Regions from separate parts of the Leifsonia sp. EB41 genome, predicted to be linked through region 1. Evidence: predicted binding sites of a transcription regulator. Region 1 holds the regulator's gene; the other holds the start of a gene.
The links. The regulator LexA, encoded in region 1, represses DNA repair genes until DNA is damaged. The targets are predictions, from matches to a motif close to TCGAACANNTGTTCGA.

Region 1 (7,694 bases):
CGCCACCGTGACGCTGTTCGGCTCCGGAGCGCAGGCGCTCCAGTCCAACGACACCGACGGCGACGGCCACGACGGCGAGCAGTACGAGCGCGAGGAGCGTGCGGCGCTCCGCCGTGTCGCCGGGCTCTCGACCGAGCTCGAGGACGTCACGGAGGTCGAGTATCGGCAGCTGCGGCTGGAGAACGTCGTGCTCATCGGCGTGTACTCGCAGGGCTCGTTGCAGGACGCGGAGAACTCGCTGCGCGAGCTCGCCGCCCTCGCCGAGACCGCGGGCGCCGCGGTGCTCGACGGCCTCCTCCAGCGGCGGCCGCATCCCGACCCCAGCACGTACCTCGGCCGCGGCAAGGCGGAGGAGCTGGCCGGGGTCGTCCGGGCGCTCGGCGCGGACACCGTCATCGCCGACACGGAGCTCGCGCCCAGCCAGCGGCGTGCGCTGGAGGACGTGGTGAAGGTGAAGGTGATCGACCGCACGGCCGTCATCCTCGACATCTTCAGCCAGCACGCCAAGAGTCGCGAGGGCAAGGCGCAGGTCGAGCTCGCGCAGCTCGAATACCTGCTCCCGCGCCTGCGCGGCTGGGGCGAGTCGATGTCCCGCCAGGCCGGTGGCCAGGTGGGCGGCGCGGGTGCCGGCATGGGCTCGCGCGGACCGGGCGAGACGAAGATCGAGCTCGACCGGCGCCGCATCCACTCGCGGATGGCGAAGCTGCGCAAGCAGATCGCCGGGTTCAAGCCCGCGCGCGAGGCGAAGCGCGCGAACCGCAACCGCAACTCGGTGCCCTCCGTCGCGATCGCCGGGTACACGAACGCGGGCAAGTCCAGCCTCCTGAACCGGGTGACCAAAGCGGGCGTGCTCGTCGAGAACGCCCTGTTCGCGACGCTGGACGCGACCGTGCGCCGCTCGGTGACCGCCGACGGCCGGCTGTACACGCTGGCCGACACGGTCGGCTTCGTGCGCAACCTGCCGCACCAGCTCGTGGAGGCGTTCCGCTCGACGCTGGAGGAGGTCGCCGACTCCGACGTCATCCTGCACGTGGTCGACGGCTCGCACCCCGACCCGGCGTCGCAGCTCGCGACCGTCCGGGACGTGATCGGAGAGGTCGGCGCCAGGGACATCCCGGAGATCGTGGTGTTCAACAAGGCCGACCTCATCCCGGCCGACGACCGGCTCGTGCTGCGCGGCCTGGAGCCGGGCGCGATCTTCGCGTCCGCCCGGACCGGTGAGGGCATCGACGAGGTGCTCGCCGCGATCGCGCGCCTGCTGCCGGACCCGTCCGTCGAGGTGGAGCTCGTCGTCCCGTACGACCGCGGCGACCTCATCTCTGCGCTGCACGAGCGCGGCCGCGTGCTCTCCACCGAGTACGTGGAGGACGGCACGCGCGTGCGGGCGCGGATCATGCCCGAGTACCAGTCCGTGTTCGAGCCGTTCGCCGTCTAGAGCGGGCGAGAAGCCGGCAGAAGAGGCCGGGCGGAACCACTGTGTCGCCAGATGACGCAGCGGGTTCCGCCCGGCCTCCGTCGTTGTTACTGTGCCTACACAACCGAAGCGGGCGACCGCTGACGTGGTGCGACAGCCGAGCCCGGCACCCGCCCGCCCCCTCCATATCGACGTTCCGACGTCGACCGGAGGAGGCCGCCTGTGACGCTGATCGACACCCGAGGAATCATGGACTGTACCGACGCGCGGTTCTCATTCGAACTGTACCCGCCGCGCAATGAACGCGCCGCAGCCGCGCTGCCCGCGACGATCGACCGCCTCGCCGCCGCCGGTCCCGACTTCATCTCGGTGACCTACGGGGCCAACGGCTCTTCCCGGTCGTCGTCGCTGGAGGTGCTCCGCTACATCCTGGAGCAGACCGATGTCAGCCCGATGGCGCACCTGACCTGCGTCGGGTCGACGCACACCGAGGCGAACCGGCTGATCCGCGAGTTCCTGGACGCCGGCATCCGGCGCTTCCTGGCGGTGCGCGGCGACCCGCCCGCGGGCCTCGAGCCCGGGGACGACGGCCTGGGCGATATCAAGAGCTCCGCGGAACTCGTGCAGCTCATTCACCGGGTGCAGGCCGAGCGCGTCCCGTACGACGCGCTCCCCGTGCCGGGGCTGCGAGCGCAGGCCGTGCTCTCGCAGCGCGAGCACGTGCAGATCGCGGTCGCGGCGTTCCCGCACGGGCACCCGTCCCGGTCCGTGTCGCAGGACATCGACGCCCTGCTCGCCAAGCAGGCGGCCGGCGCGAATCTCGGGATCACGCAGCTCTTCTTCCACGCCGAGGACTACCTCTCGTTCGCGCAGCGGGCGAAGGAGGCCGGCGTGGCCTTCCCCATCCTCCCCGGCATCATGCCGGTCACCTCGCCCGCGCGGCTCGCGCGGATGCTGGAGCTCAGCGGCGAGGACCTCCCGAGCGACCTCGCCATCCAGCTCGAGGTCGAGCCGGACGACGAGGGCCGCCGCGAGCTCGGCATCGAGTGGACGGCGCGCCTGGCGCAGCGGCTGCTCGACGGCGGCGCCCCCGGCATCCACCTCTACACGTTCAACCAGCACTCCGCCGTCCTCTCGGTCCTCGAGAGGGTCGGGCTGCTGGACCCGGCCACATCGACCACCTCCACCCCCTCGCAGAAAGCAGGCGACCCCGCATGACCGACACCACCACCCGTTCCGCCTTCCCGGTGGGCACCATCATCGGCTACCCGCGCATCGGCCGGCGCCGTGAGCTCAAGAAGGCCGTCGAGGCGTTCTGGGCCGGGCAGACCACCGCCGAGGAGCTGGAGGCCACGGCCGCCGCGCTGCGCGCCACCACCCGGGAGCGGCTCGCCGCGCTCGGGCTCGGCCGCGACGACGCCGCGATCCCGGAGAGCTTCAGCTTCTACGACCAGGTGCTCGACGCCGCTGTGACCGTCGGCGCCATCCCGTCCCGGTTCGCCGGGCTCGCCGCGGCGGACGGCTCTGTCGACCTGGCCGGCTACTTCACCATCGCCCGCGGCGAGGGCGACAAGGCCCCGCTGGAGATGACCAAGTGGTTCGACTCCAACTACCACTACCTCGTGCCCGAGCTCGGTCCCGAGACGGCCTTCCGGCTCGCGTCCGACCGCATCGTCCGGGAGTTCGAGGAGGCCCGCGCCGCCGGGTACGTCACCCGCCCGGTGATCGTCGGCCCGGTCACCTTCCTGCTGCTGAGCAAGGCTAGCGACGAGGCGCCGGAGGGCTTCCGGCCGCTGTCGCGGCTCGGCGACCTGCTGCCGGTCTACCGCGAGCTGCTGGCCCGCCTGGCCGCGGCGGGCGCGCCGTGGGTGCAGCTCGACGAGCCTGCGCTCGTCTCCGAGAGCATCGACGAGCCGCGCACCGAGGTGCTGGACGCTGTCCGTGTCGCCTACGCCGAGCTGGGCGGCGCGGCCGAGCGCCCAGCGATCTTCGTCGCGGCTCCCTACGGCAGCCTGGACGACGCCCTCCCCGTGCTCGCCGGTTCGCCCGTCGAGGCGATCTCCCTCGACCTGGTGAGGGGCAGCGTCCCGGCCGGGCTCGACGCCGCCACCCGCACCGCGCTCGCGGGCAAGACCATCGTCGGCGGTGTGATCGACGGCCACAACATCTGGCGCGGCGACCTGGAGGCGGCCTTCGGGACGCTGACCGAGCTGCTCTCGCTGAGCCCCGACGTCGCGGTGTCGACCTCCACCTCCCTGCAGCACGTCCCGCACGACGTGGACGACGAGCCGGACCTCGACGCGCGCCTGAAGACCTGGCTCGCGTTCGCGGACCAGAAGGTCGGACAGGTCGCCGTGCTGGCGCGCGGCATCGTGGACGGCCATGAGGCTGTGCAGGACGAGCTCACCGCGGCGACCGCGGCGCTCGCGGACCGTGCCTCCGCCCCGGGCGTGCGGGTCGATGCCGTGCGCTCGCGGGAGGCCGCGCTGACCCGGGCGGACTTCCGCCGCGGCGAGTACGGCGCGCGTCAGGCGGCGCAGGACGAGGCGCTGCACCTGCCGTTCCTGCCGACGACCACGATCGGGTCCTTCCCGCAGACCGCGGACATCCGCCGCTCGCGCGCCCAGCTGGTCGCCGGCGTCATCGACGAGGCGGAGTACCTCGGCCGCATGCAGGCGGAGATCAAGCGCGTCGTCGACCTCCAGGAGGAGATCGGCCTCGACGTGATCGTGCACGGCGAGCCGGAGCGCAACGACATGGTGCAGTACTTCGCCGAGAACCTGGACGGGTTCGCGGTGACCCGCAACGGCTGGGTGCAGTCGTACGGTTCGCGCTGCACGCGCCCGTCGATCCTCTGGGGCGACGTGTCCCGGCCGAAGCCGATCACGGTGGACTGGTCGACGTACACCCAGACGCTGACCGAGAAGCCGGTCAAGGGCATGCTGACCGGCCCGGTCACGATCCTCGCCTGGTCGTTCGTGCGCGACGACCAGCCGCTCGGCGAGACCGCGCGGCAGGTCGCCCTTGCCCTCCGCGACGAGATCGCCGACCTGGAGGCCGCGGGCATCCGCGTCGTGCAGGTGGACGAGCCGGCGCTGCGTGAGCTGCTGCCGCTCAAGCGCGCCGACCAGGCCGCGTACCTGGACTGGTCGGTGGGCTCGTTCCGGCTCGCGACCTCCGGGGTGGCGGACGCGACGCAGATCCACACGCACCTCTGCTACTCGGAGTTCGGCGTGGTAATCGACGCGATCCGCAACCTGGACGCGGACGTGACCAGCATCGAGGCGGCGCGCAGCCGCATGGAGGTCGTCCACGACATCCAGCGCTCCGGCTTCGAGCACGGCATCGGCCCGGGCGTCTACGACATCCACTCGCCGCGCGTGCCGTCGGTCGCCGAGGTGACCGAGCTGCTGGAGACGGCGCTCAGCGCCATCCCGGGCCGTCAGCTCTGGGTGAACCCGGACTGCGGGCTCAAGACCCGCGGGTACGACGAGACGGTGGCGTCGCTGCGCAACATCCTCGCGGCGACCCGCGACGTGCGGGAGCGGGTCGGCGTCACGGCCTGATCCGTCCTGCCGGCGAGGCCGCGCTGTCCCGTTCCGCTGTGCGCGGACGGGGGAGCGCGGCCTCCGCCCGTTCGGGGATGATGAGCGCATGGTCCGACGGAGCTTACGGTGAAAATGGCCGACGACGAGTTCGATGCGCTGGTGGACGATGTGTACGACAGCCTGCCGGATGACATGGTGCGGCCGCTGGAGAACGTGGCGATCATCATCCAGGACCAGCCGCCCGGTGCGCGGCCGCGGCTGTACGGGCTGTACACCGGGCATCCGCTGACGCGGCGCGGGGTCTACGGGTTCGGTGAGCTGCCGGACCGGATCACGCTGTTCCGCAACAACCTCGAGGCGAGCTGCGAGACCGTCGAGCAACTGCGCGCCCGCGTGCGGATCACGCTCGTGCACGAGATCGGCCACTACTTCGGCCTGGACGACGCCCGCCTCCAGGAGCTCGGCTGGGCGTGATCCAACTGACAGGACACGCCGCCTCAGCGCGGGCCGAGACGGCGTGTCGTGTCAGGTAGATCGGGTCAGACGGCGCGGAGCACGGCGACGACTTTGCCGAGGATGGTCGAGTAGTCCCCCAGGATCGGCTCGAAGTTCGAGTTGCGGGGGAGCAGCCAGGTGTGGCCGTCGCGCTGGCGGAACACCTTGACGGTGGCCTCCTCGTCGAGCATGGCCGCGACGATGTCGCCGTTCTCCGCCGTGTTCTGGGTGCGGACGACCACCCAGTCGCCGTCGCAGATGGCGGCGTCGATCATGGACTCGCCGACCACCTTGAGCATGAAGAGCTCGCCGTTGCCCACGAGCTGGCGCGGGAGCGGGAAGACCTCCTCCACCTGCTGCTCGGCGGTGATCGGGACGCCGGCGGCGATGCGGCCGACCAGCGGGACCATCGCGGCGTCGCCGACCGGGGTCTGGTTCTCGAAATCGGGTGCGGCGGCCGACGGGACGTCGATGAGGATCTCCAGCGCGCGCGGCCGGTTCGGGTCACGGCGAAGGTAGCCGCTCAGCTCGAGCTGATTGAGCTGGTGGGTGACGGACGAGAGGCTGGACAGGCCGACGGCGTCGCCGATCTCGCGCATGCTCGGCGGGTAGCCCCGCGTGCTCACGGACCGCTGGATCACGTCGAGGATGGCGAGCTGCTTCTCGCTGAGGTTCTTGCGGCGCCGCGTGCGCGGAGCCTGGTTCTCGTTCGACACGCTCGTCCCTTCGTGACCGTCGCCGTCACCCGGGGGAACCGAATGTCGGTGGTGCCTGGTTGTCTTACATCCAGACAATCGAAACTGTATCCACAGTACGGCTGCCCGACAAACATGTGTTCGAGTGTGTCTCGAAATACATGCCAGTTTTTTCGGCCGGACGAGGATTGCGGTCTCGAACATTCGAAGATATATTCGGAACAGAGCTTCGACCGAAGCCTTTGGAGGTCACGACATGAGCGCAGTGGTTATGCACAACGTTGGGATGAACAACGTCGGCGCGAGCGGCGCGCAGGCTGCCGGACGTGTTCGGCTGCGGCTCACGCGGCGCGGACGGGTCGTGCTGACGATGCTCGTCGCGCTGCCGATCGTGATCGGGGCGATGGTGTTCGCGCTCAACGGAGGAGGTGCGGCGGCCATGGGGGAGCAGACGCACGTGACCTTCCACTACGTGACGGTGCAGTCGGGGGACTCGCTGTGGTCGGTGGCGTCGCGGATCGCGCCGAACGCGGACCCGCGTGATGTGATCGCCGACCTGGTGAACCTCAACGGGCTGTCGTCGGCGGTCGTGACCCCGGGACAGCAGCTGGCCATCCCGACGCAGTACGACGCCAAGTAGGGGCGGTGGCGCTGCGGCCGAGTCGGGGCGCAGCGGAGCGTCACACGGCAGAAGCGTTCAGTGGTGCTGGCTACCATTGAGGGGTGACCTCCCTCTCCGATCTTCCGATCCGTGATGACCTGCGCGGTCGCACCCCGTACGGGGCGCCGCAGAAGGTCGTGCCCGTCGCGTTGAACGTGAACGAGAACACGCATCCGGTTCCGGAGGACGTCGCGGCCGACATCGTCGCGCGGGTCGCCGTCGCGGTGACGGGGGTGAACCGCTACCCCGACCGCGAGTTCACGGAGCTGCGGGAGGCGTTCGCCCGCTACCTCGGACACGGGCTCGCGGGCGAGCAGGTCTGGGCCGCGAACGGGTCCAATGAGGTGCTGCAGCACATCCTTCAGGCGTTCGGCGGGCCGGGGCGCAGCCTCCTCGGGTTCGCCCCCACGTACTCCATGTATCCGCTGCTGGCCTCCGGGACCGGGACGAGCTGGATCGCGGCGGGGCGCGATGCCGACTTCGAGCTGTCGCCGGAGACGGCGGCGGCCGCCGTGCGGGAGCACGATCCGGACATCGTCATCCTCTGCTCGCCGAACAACCCGACGGGCACACCGCTCTCGCTCGAGACGATCGAGGCCGTCTACACCGCGGCGCGCGGCATCGTGATCGTGGACGAGGCGTACGCCGAGTTCATGCCGGACGGCGAGCCGTCGGCACTCACGCTGCTCCCGGGCCGGGAGCGGCTGCTCATCTCGCGCACGATGAGCAAGGCCTTCGCGTTCGCGGGGGCGCGGGTCGGCTACCTGGCCGCCGATCCCGCGGTGGTCGACGCGCTGCGGCTGGTGCGGCTGCCGTACCACCTGTCCGCGCTCACGCAGGCCGCCGCCCTCGGGGCGCTCGCGCACGCGGACGAGATGCTC
Region 2 (7,694 bases), 630 kb from region 1:
AGCTCGGCGATCAGCCGGGACGTGGTGTCGGTGAGCTGGATCGGCCATTCGCGCCGGCCGATCGCGAGCACGGCTTCGGCGAGTCGGGTGATCGCGTTCTCGCTGATGAGCCGGGAGCCGTGCGCAGCGCGACCGCGGGCGATCAGCTTGATCCAGACGAGGGACTTCTCCCCGGTCTGCAACAGGTAGGCGCGCTGACCGGCGAGGTCGATCGAGTAGCCGCCGACCTCGCTGATGGCCTCCGTGGCGCCGGCGAAGAGCTGCGGCTGCGTCTCGACCAGGAAGTGCGAGCCGCGCCGGCCGCCGTCCTCCTCGTCGGCGAAGAAGGCGAGCACGAGGTCGCGCTCGGGCTGCTCCCCCGCGGCCAGGATGTCGCCGACCGCGGTCAGGATCATCGCGTCCATGTTCTTCATGTCGACCGCGCCGCGGCCCCAGAGCAGGCCGTCCTTGACGACGCCGCCGAACGGGTCCACCGACCAGTTGCGCGGGTCGGCAGGGACCACATCGAGGTGGCCGTGCACCACGAGGGCGGGCTTGGCGGAGTTCCTGCCCGCCACCCGGGCGACGACGCTGGTGCGTCCAGGGTCGGACTCGAAGAGCTGGGGAGACAGGCCCATCGCGCTCAGCCGCGCCTCCACGTACTCGGCCGCCTCGGTCTCGCCGTTGGACCGGCCCTCGCCGTAGTTGGTGGTGTCGAAGCGGATCAGATCCCGCGCGATGATCGCGGTCTCGTCCAGCCCGGTCGCGGCGGTGTCGGTGGAGTCGGTCATCCCCCCACGCTACCGGGCGGCCCGTCCCGCCACGCCCGGGGTGCGCGACGATGTCAGAGCGGAAGTCGGTTTCGTGCTAATGTCTTTCTTCGGCAGCCGGAAGCTTCGGCGGCCGGAAAACACCCGTCCGGGTGGCGGAAATGGCAGACGCGCTAGCTTGAGGTGCTAGTGCCCGTATAGGGCGTGGGGGTTCAAGTCCCCCCTCGGACACCACATCACGAAGGCCCCGATCGAGAGATCGGGGCCTTCGTCGTTCCCCGGTCCGCCGCAGGGGCCTAGGGTGGCGTGCATGGCCTCCGGGAAGCAGTCGAAGCAGAGTCTGCTCACGGTCCTCGTCGCGTTCGGCGCGAACATCGTCGTCGCGCTCGCGAAGACCGCCGCCGCAGTGCTCACCGGGTCGGCGTCGATGGTCGCGGAGGCGGCGCACTCCTGGGCGGATGCCGGCAACGAGGTCTTCCTGCTGCAGGCCGAGCGCCGCGCGGCCCGGCCGAAGGACGACCTCCACCCCACCGGCTACGGCCGCGATGCCTACGTCTGGTCGCTGTTCGCCGCCGTCGGGCTGTTCACCGCGGGCGCCGTCGTCTCGATCCTGCACGGGGTGTCGCAGCTCGGCGCCGGGGAGCCGGACTCGAACTACCTCATCAACTACATCGTGCTCGCCATCGCCTTCGTCTTCGAGAGCGTCTCGTTCCTCCAGTCCTTCCGGCAGGCCAGGTCGAAGGCGGCCGAACGCGACACCGGGACGCTGGAGCACGTCCTCAGCACCTCGAACCCGACGCTGCGCGCGGTCTTCGCGGAGGACTCCGCGGCGCTGATCGGGCTGGTCATCGCGTTCCTCGGGGTGCTGCTCCACGAGCTCACCGGGAACGCGGTCTACGACGCGGCCGGCTCCATCCTGGTCGGCATCCTGCTCGCGGTCGTCGCGGTCGTGCTGATCGACCGAAACCGCCGGTTCCTGATCGGCGAGCCGGCCCCGGACCGGGTGCAGCAGGCGGCCCTGGCCACCCTGCTCCAGCATCCGGAGGTCGACAGGGTCACCTATCTGCACCTGGAGTACGTCGGACCGGAGCGGGTGTTCCTCGTCGCGGCCGTCGACCTGGTGGGCGACGACAAGGAGTCCGACGTCGCCGACGACCTGTACGCGGTCGAGCAGGAACTGATGCGCAACGAGCACGTCGCGGAGGCGGTGCTCACGCTCTCCCGGCGGGGCGCGCCCGCGCTCGTGCCGCGCGAGCCGGACACGGCGGCGCTCCGATAACGGAGCAGCTCCTATTGAGGTCATGGTCCGACCGCTTTCCGCGGCAGACTGAGTGCATGGCCAGCACCGGTTCGCGCACCCTCCAACTCCTGTCGCTCCTGCAGACCCACAGGTACTGGCCAGGCCACGAGCTCGCCGGCCGGCTGGATGTGTCGCCGCGCACGCTCCGGCGCGACGTGGAGCGGCTGCGCGACCTCGGCTATCCGGTCGACGCCACGCGCGGGGTCGCGGGCGGCTATCAGCTCGCCGCCGGCGCGTCGCTTCCGCCGCTCGTGGTGGACGACGAGGAGGCCGTGGCGCTGGCGGTCGGCCTGCGCACCGCCGCGCAGAGCGGTGTCGCCGGGGTCGCGGACGCGTCCGTCCGGGCACTCGCCAAGATCGTCCAGGTGATGCCGCCGCGCCTGCGCCGCCGGGTGGACGCCCTCCGCGTCGCCACGCTCGCCTCCGAGCTGCGCCCTGGCCCGGTGGTCGACGCCGAACTGCTCACCGTCGTCGCGCAGGCCTGCCGCGACGAGGAGCGGCTGGTCTTCTCGTACGTGCGGCGCGACGGGGACGCGTCGGAGCGCACGGTGGAGCCGCACCGGCTGGTCTCGGTCGGGCGGCGCTGGTACCTCGTCGCCTATGACCTCGGCCGGTTCGACTGGCGGAGCTTCCGGCTCGACCGGATGACGCAGCCCCGGCCGACCGGCGCGCGCTTCCGGCCACGGACCCTGCCGGCCGCCGACGCCGCCGAATACGTGCGGGAGTCGCTCGCCGGGGCGGTCGAGTCCCTCGTCGTGGACGCCGTGGTCGCCGCTCCGCTCGCCGACGTGGAGCGGGCCATCGGACGCTGGGCGGAGGCAGAGCCGGAGGCGCCGGCGGCGGACGGGACGGCGCGCACCCGCGTGCGCATCACCGCGGACTCCCCCGAGTGGGCCCTGTTCGGCCTCGCAGCGGTCGCCGCGCCGTTCACCATCGACGGGCCTCCCGAAGTCCGCGAGCTGGCCGCCGTCTGGGGCGACCGGTTCGCGGCCGCCGGTAGACTCGTCACCCGATGAGCACCCCCGAGCCCTCCCCCATCCCGCGCACCTCGACGCATGCCGACATCAAGCGCTGGCGCCAGTACCTGGCCGACGAGCGCGCGGAGGCCGCCGTCTACCGCGACCTCGCCGGCCGCCGGGAGGGCGAGGAGCGGGAGATCCTGCTCGCGCTCGCGGAGGCCGAGCGCCGCCACGAGCAGCACTGGCTCGACCTCCTCGGCGACCAGGTCGGCCGCCCGCTGCGCGGCGACATCCGCACCAGGATGCTCGGCTTCCTGGCCCGCCGGTTCGGCTCGGTGTTCGTGCTCGCACTCGCACAGCGGGCGGAGGCGCGCTCGCCGTACGCGGACGACGCCGACGCCACGCCGCAGATGGCGGCGGACGAGCAGGTGCATGAAGAAGTCGTGCGCGCGCTCGCCGCCCGCGGCAGGCAGCGGCTCTCCGGGACGTTCCGCGCGGCCGTGTTCGGCGCCAACGACGGCCTGGTCAGCAACCTGGCGCTCGTCCTCGGCGTTGCCGCGAGCGGCGTCCCGAGCCACGTCGTGCTGCTCACCGGCGTCTCCGGCCTCCTCGCCGGCGCGCTGTCGATGGGCGCGGGCGAGTACGTGTCCGTGCGGTCGCAGCGCGAGCTCCTGGAGGCCTCCAGCCCGAACCCGGCGACCAGCTCGGCGCTGTCCCACCTCGACGTGGACGCGAACGAGCTGACCCTCGTCTACCGCGCGCGCGGCATGGATCAGGCGGAGGCCCAGGAGCACGCGCACCAGGTGCTGACGACGCTCGGCGCCTACACGTCGCCGGTCGCGGTGCCCGGCGCAACGGAGGACGACCACGAGGCCGTCGGCAACGGCTGGAGCGCCGCCGTGTCGAGCTTCTGCTTCTTCGCCTCCGGAGCGCTCATCCCGATCCTGCCGTTCATCTTCGGGCTGACCGGCACGGCCGCGATCGTGGTGGCCGCCATCCTCGTCGGCCTGGTGCTGCTCGGGACCGGCGCGATCGTGGGACTGCTGTCGGGTGCGTCGCCGCTGAAACGCGCGCTTCGGCAGCTCGCGATCGGCTACGGCGCCGCGGGCGCCACCTACCTGCTGGGGCTGCTCTTCGGCGCCACCGTCGGCTGACGCGCTCGCACATTCGTGCCGAATGCGGTGAATGGCGCCGTCAGAGTCGACATTCGTGACGAATGTCAGCGCCTCCTGCGGTCTCCCCCGTCGACGCCGTACACCAGAGCGCCGGCGAGCGGGATGAGCAGGAACCACAGCCAGCTGTACGCGTAGCCCCAGGCCATCCCGGTCAGGAAGAACAGGATGACCGCGACGAACGGCATGATCGAGACGACGAGCAGCCCCCAGCGGCTGACCGTCCGGCCGTGCTCCCCGGGCGCCGGCGGGTAGCCCCACGTGCTCGGCCCGGGCTGCGACGCCTGCCACGCGGCGGCGGCCGGCGTGGTCGGTGCGGCGCCCTCGCCGTCCAGGTGCAGCACACCGGGAAGGTCGGAGAACAACGGCTGGAGGTCGCCGCGCGTGACGGCCGACCGTGCGGCGGCGACGCGCGCCTGCAGCTCGGCCTCGCTCAGCCTCCCCTGCGCGGCGTGCGACTGCAGCGCCGCGACGGCGCGCTCCCGTTCGTCGTGGCTGAGGCGCAACGACGCGTTCGACGGATCCCCGAAGTCTGTCATGCGGTCAGTATGGCAGGCGGACCGTATTCACGGTGCACTCCGTCGGTGCGCAGGTTTACACTTGCATTTCGAACATACGTTCGATCGAGAGGAACCTGCGCTCATGACCGACATCGACGAGGCGGTGGCCGTGTGGACCACCGAGGACGGCATCCCGACCCGCCTGGTCTGGCGTTCCACCCGCTACCGGGTGAGCGACACCCCGACCGTGTGGGCGGAGATCTGCGCATGGTGGCGGCCCTTCGGCGAACACCGGTACGGCGTCGGGGCGCTTCCGCGGGAGATCGGCGGCTGGCGGTTCCAGGCCACCAGCGACGGCGGGGTGGCGCACGTGTTCGACGTGCGGCACGACGCGGACGACCGGAGCTGGCGGCTGGTGCGGATCTTCGATTGATCCACCCGCCAGCGGGGAGCCTCCGCCCTCCGACCCCACCCATCCCCTAGCCTCTCTCAACGTGATGGACGACGACCGCTACGGCTCCGATGTGCTGGCCTCCGACTGGAAGAACGCCGGCCGCAAGACCCTCCCGACCGTGGAGGCCGTGCGCGACCTCGTGGTCGAGGAGGCCGGCACCGGTTTCTGCGGCGCGATCGTCCGGCTGGAGGCGCAGACCGTCGAGCTGGAGGACTACTTCGGGGCGAAGCGCGTCTTCCCGATCGGCTCCTCCTTCCTGATCGACGGGGAGGCCGTGAAGCTGGTCGTGCCGAGCCGCGCGCCGGCCGGTCGCGGTCGCACGGCCTCCGGCTCCTTCGCCGTCGGCGAGCAGAAGGCGCGCGTCGCCCGGGCCAGCCGCATCTTCGTGGAGGGCCGGCACGACGCCGAGCTGGTGGAGCGCGTCTGGGGCGACGACCTCCGGGTGGAGGGCGTCGTCGTCGAGTACCTGGAGGGCGTGGACGACCTGGACGCGATCGTGCGCGAGTTCGCGCCGGACCGCGGCCGCCGCGTCGGTGTGCTGGTCGACCACCTGGTCCCCGGGTCCAAGGAGAGCCGGATCGCCGAGAAGGTCGCCCGCGGCCCGTTCGGCGCGCACGTGCTCGTCGTCGGCCACCCCTACATCGACATCTGGCAGGCCGTGAAACCCGCGCGGGTCGGGCTGGAGGCCTGGCCGCCGATCCCCCGTTCCGTCGAGTGGAAGCACGGCATCTGCGCGGCGCTCGGGCTGCCGCACGAGACGCAGGCGGACATCGCGCGGGCCTGGAAGCTCATCCTCGGCCGCGTGCGGACGTTCGCCGACCTGGAGCCGGAGCTGCTCGGGCGGGTGGAGCGGCTGATCGACTTCGTGACGGAGCCCGTCTCCCGCTAGAAGGCGAACGCGGCCGCGCACTTCAGCGCACCAGAATACATTTGCGGTATTCGAACATGTGTTCGAAAATAGAGGTATGTCCCTTGCCGTCGCACCCGCCTTCCCCGACCCGGTCGCCGACCGGGCGCAGGTGCACGAGCTGCAGTCGCGCATCCGGCAGATGCAGGCGACGAAGCTCGACGCGCGGCGGCTGGAGACGCATCCCGCGCTCGCCGCGCTGCTGCCCGGCGGGGCGCTGAAGGCCGGCGCCGCCTACACGGTGCACGGCTCCACCACGCTCCTGATGGCGATGCTCGCCGGGCCGAGCGCCGCGGGCGCCTGGTGCGGGGTGGTCGGCATGCCCGACTTCGGGGCGGAGGCCGCCGGGCGGTTCGGCATCGACCTGGAGCGGCTCGTGCTGGTGCCGCATCCCGGGGAGCAGTGGCTGACCGTCACCGCCGCGATGGCCGACGTGCTCGGCGTGATCGCCGTCGCGCCCCCGGAGCGCCCGAAGAGCGGCGACGTCGCCCGGCTGACCGCGCGGCTGCGGCAGCGGGAGGCCACGCTCGTCGTCGCCGGCGACTGGCCGCAGGCGGAGGCGGCGCTCTCCGTCGTCCGCAGCGGCTGGGACGGCCTGGCCGCCGGCGCCGGCTACCTCTCCGCCCGGCGGGTGACGGTGGAGGCCGCGCCGCGCGGCGGGGCGGGACCGCGGCGCAGGGCCGAGCTCTGGCTGCCCGCGGTCGACGAGACGTTCCGGGCCTCCGCGCCCACGCGCCTGGAGGCGGTGAGTTAGATGCGGCAGGTCACCCGCGCGATCGTGCTCTGGTGCCCCGACTGGCCGGTGATCGCCGCCCGGCAGCGTCTCGAGCTGCCGGCCGAGGTGCCGCTGGCGCTGGTCGAGAAGGGGATGGTGTTCGCCTGCTCCTCCCACGCCCGCGCCGACGGCGTCACCCGCGGGCTGCGGGTCAGGGAGGCGCAGTCGCGCTGCCCGCAGCTGGAGATCGTCCTCTACGACCCGGTGCTGGACGCGCGCGCCTTCGAGCCGGTGCTGACCGCCATCGAGGAGATCACGCCGGGCGTCCAGGCGGTGCGGCCGGGCACCTGCGTGCTGCGGGCGCGCGGTCCCGCGCGCTACTACGGCGGCGAGGAGGCTGCGGCCGCCGAGCTGCTGCGCTGCCTGGAAGGGCTGGAGGACGAGCTCGGCCTCGCGCTCGGCGATGTGCGGATCGGGATCGCCGACGGGCCGTTCGCCGCCGAGCAGGCGGCACGCTCGACGGGGGTCGCGCAGACCGCGCCCCGCGTCCGCATCATCCCTCCCGGCGGCTCCCCCGCCTTCCTCGCCCCGCTGCCGGTCGCCCAGCTCGGCCTCACCGAGCTCACCCCGCTGCTGCGCCGGCTCGGCCTGCGCACCCTCGGCGACCTGGCCCGGCTCGACCGGCTGGACGTCCGGGAGCGGTTCGGGGAGCGCGGCGAGCACGCCCACGACCTCGCCAGCGGGATGGACGGCGCCGCCGTGGTGCCGCGCACCCCGCCGAAGGTCCTGGACAGGGCGATCGAGTTCGAGCCTCCCCTCGACCGGGTCGATCAGGTGACGTTCGCGTTCCGCGGCACGGCCGAGCAGTTCGTGGCCGGGCTCACCAAAGCGGGGCTGGTGTGCACGTCGCTGCGCATCGAGGTCACCGACGAGCGCGG

Region 2: ABH923_RS00785 (DUF6504 family protein) is a predicted target of LexA. The motif match lies at 4,788-4,803, and genes of this name have one in related genera.

Annotation. Positions count from the first base shown of each region.
Region 1 is NZ_JBGCCJ010000001.1:785,355-793,048, reverse strand. Features, by position in the region: gene hflX (GTPase HflX) at 1-1,435, shown strand, start outside; gene ABH923_RS03840 (methylenetetrahydrofolate reductase) at 1,664-2,632, shown strand; gene metE (5-methyltetrahydropteroyltriglutamate--homocysteine S-methyltransferase) at 2,629-4,980, shown strand; gene ABH923_RS03830 (metallopeptidase family protein) at 5,095-5,436, shown strand; gene lexA (transcriptional repressor LexA) at 5,502-6,173, opposite strand; gene ABH923_RS03820 (LysM peptidoglycan-binding domain-containing protein) at 6,409-6,792, shown strand; gene ABH923_RS03815 (histidinol-phosphate transaminase) at 6,876-7,694, shown strand, end outside.
Region 2 is NZ_JBGCCJ010000001.1:158,140-165,833, reverse strand. Features, by position in the region: gene ABH923_RS00815 (M20/M25/M40 family metallo-hydrolase) at 1-770, opposite strand, end outside; tRNA gene ABH923_RS00810 (tRNA-Leu) at 896-983, shown strand; gene ABH923_RS00805 (cation diffusion facilitator family transporter) at 1,060-2,028, shown strand; gene ABH923_RS00800 (helix-turn-helix transcriptional regulator) at 2,085-3,065, shown strand; gene ABH923_RS00795 (VIT1/CCC1 transporter family protein) at 3,062-4,162, shown strand; gene ABH923_RS00790 (DUF1707 domain-containing protein) at 4,228-4,719, opposite strand; gene ABH923_RS00785 (DUF6504 family protein) at 4,823-5,113, shown strand; gene ABH923_RS00780 (DUF3097 domain-containing protein) at 5,178-6,023, shown strand; gene ABH923_RS00775 (hypothetical protein) at 6,100-6,795, shown strand; gene ABH923_RS00770 (DNA polymerase Y family protein) at 6,796-7,694, shown strand, end outside.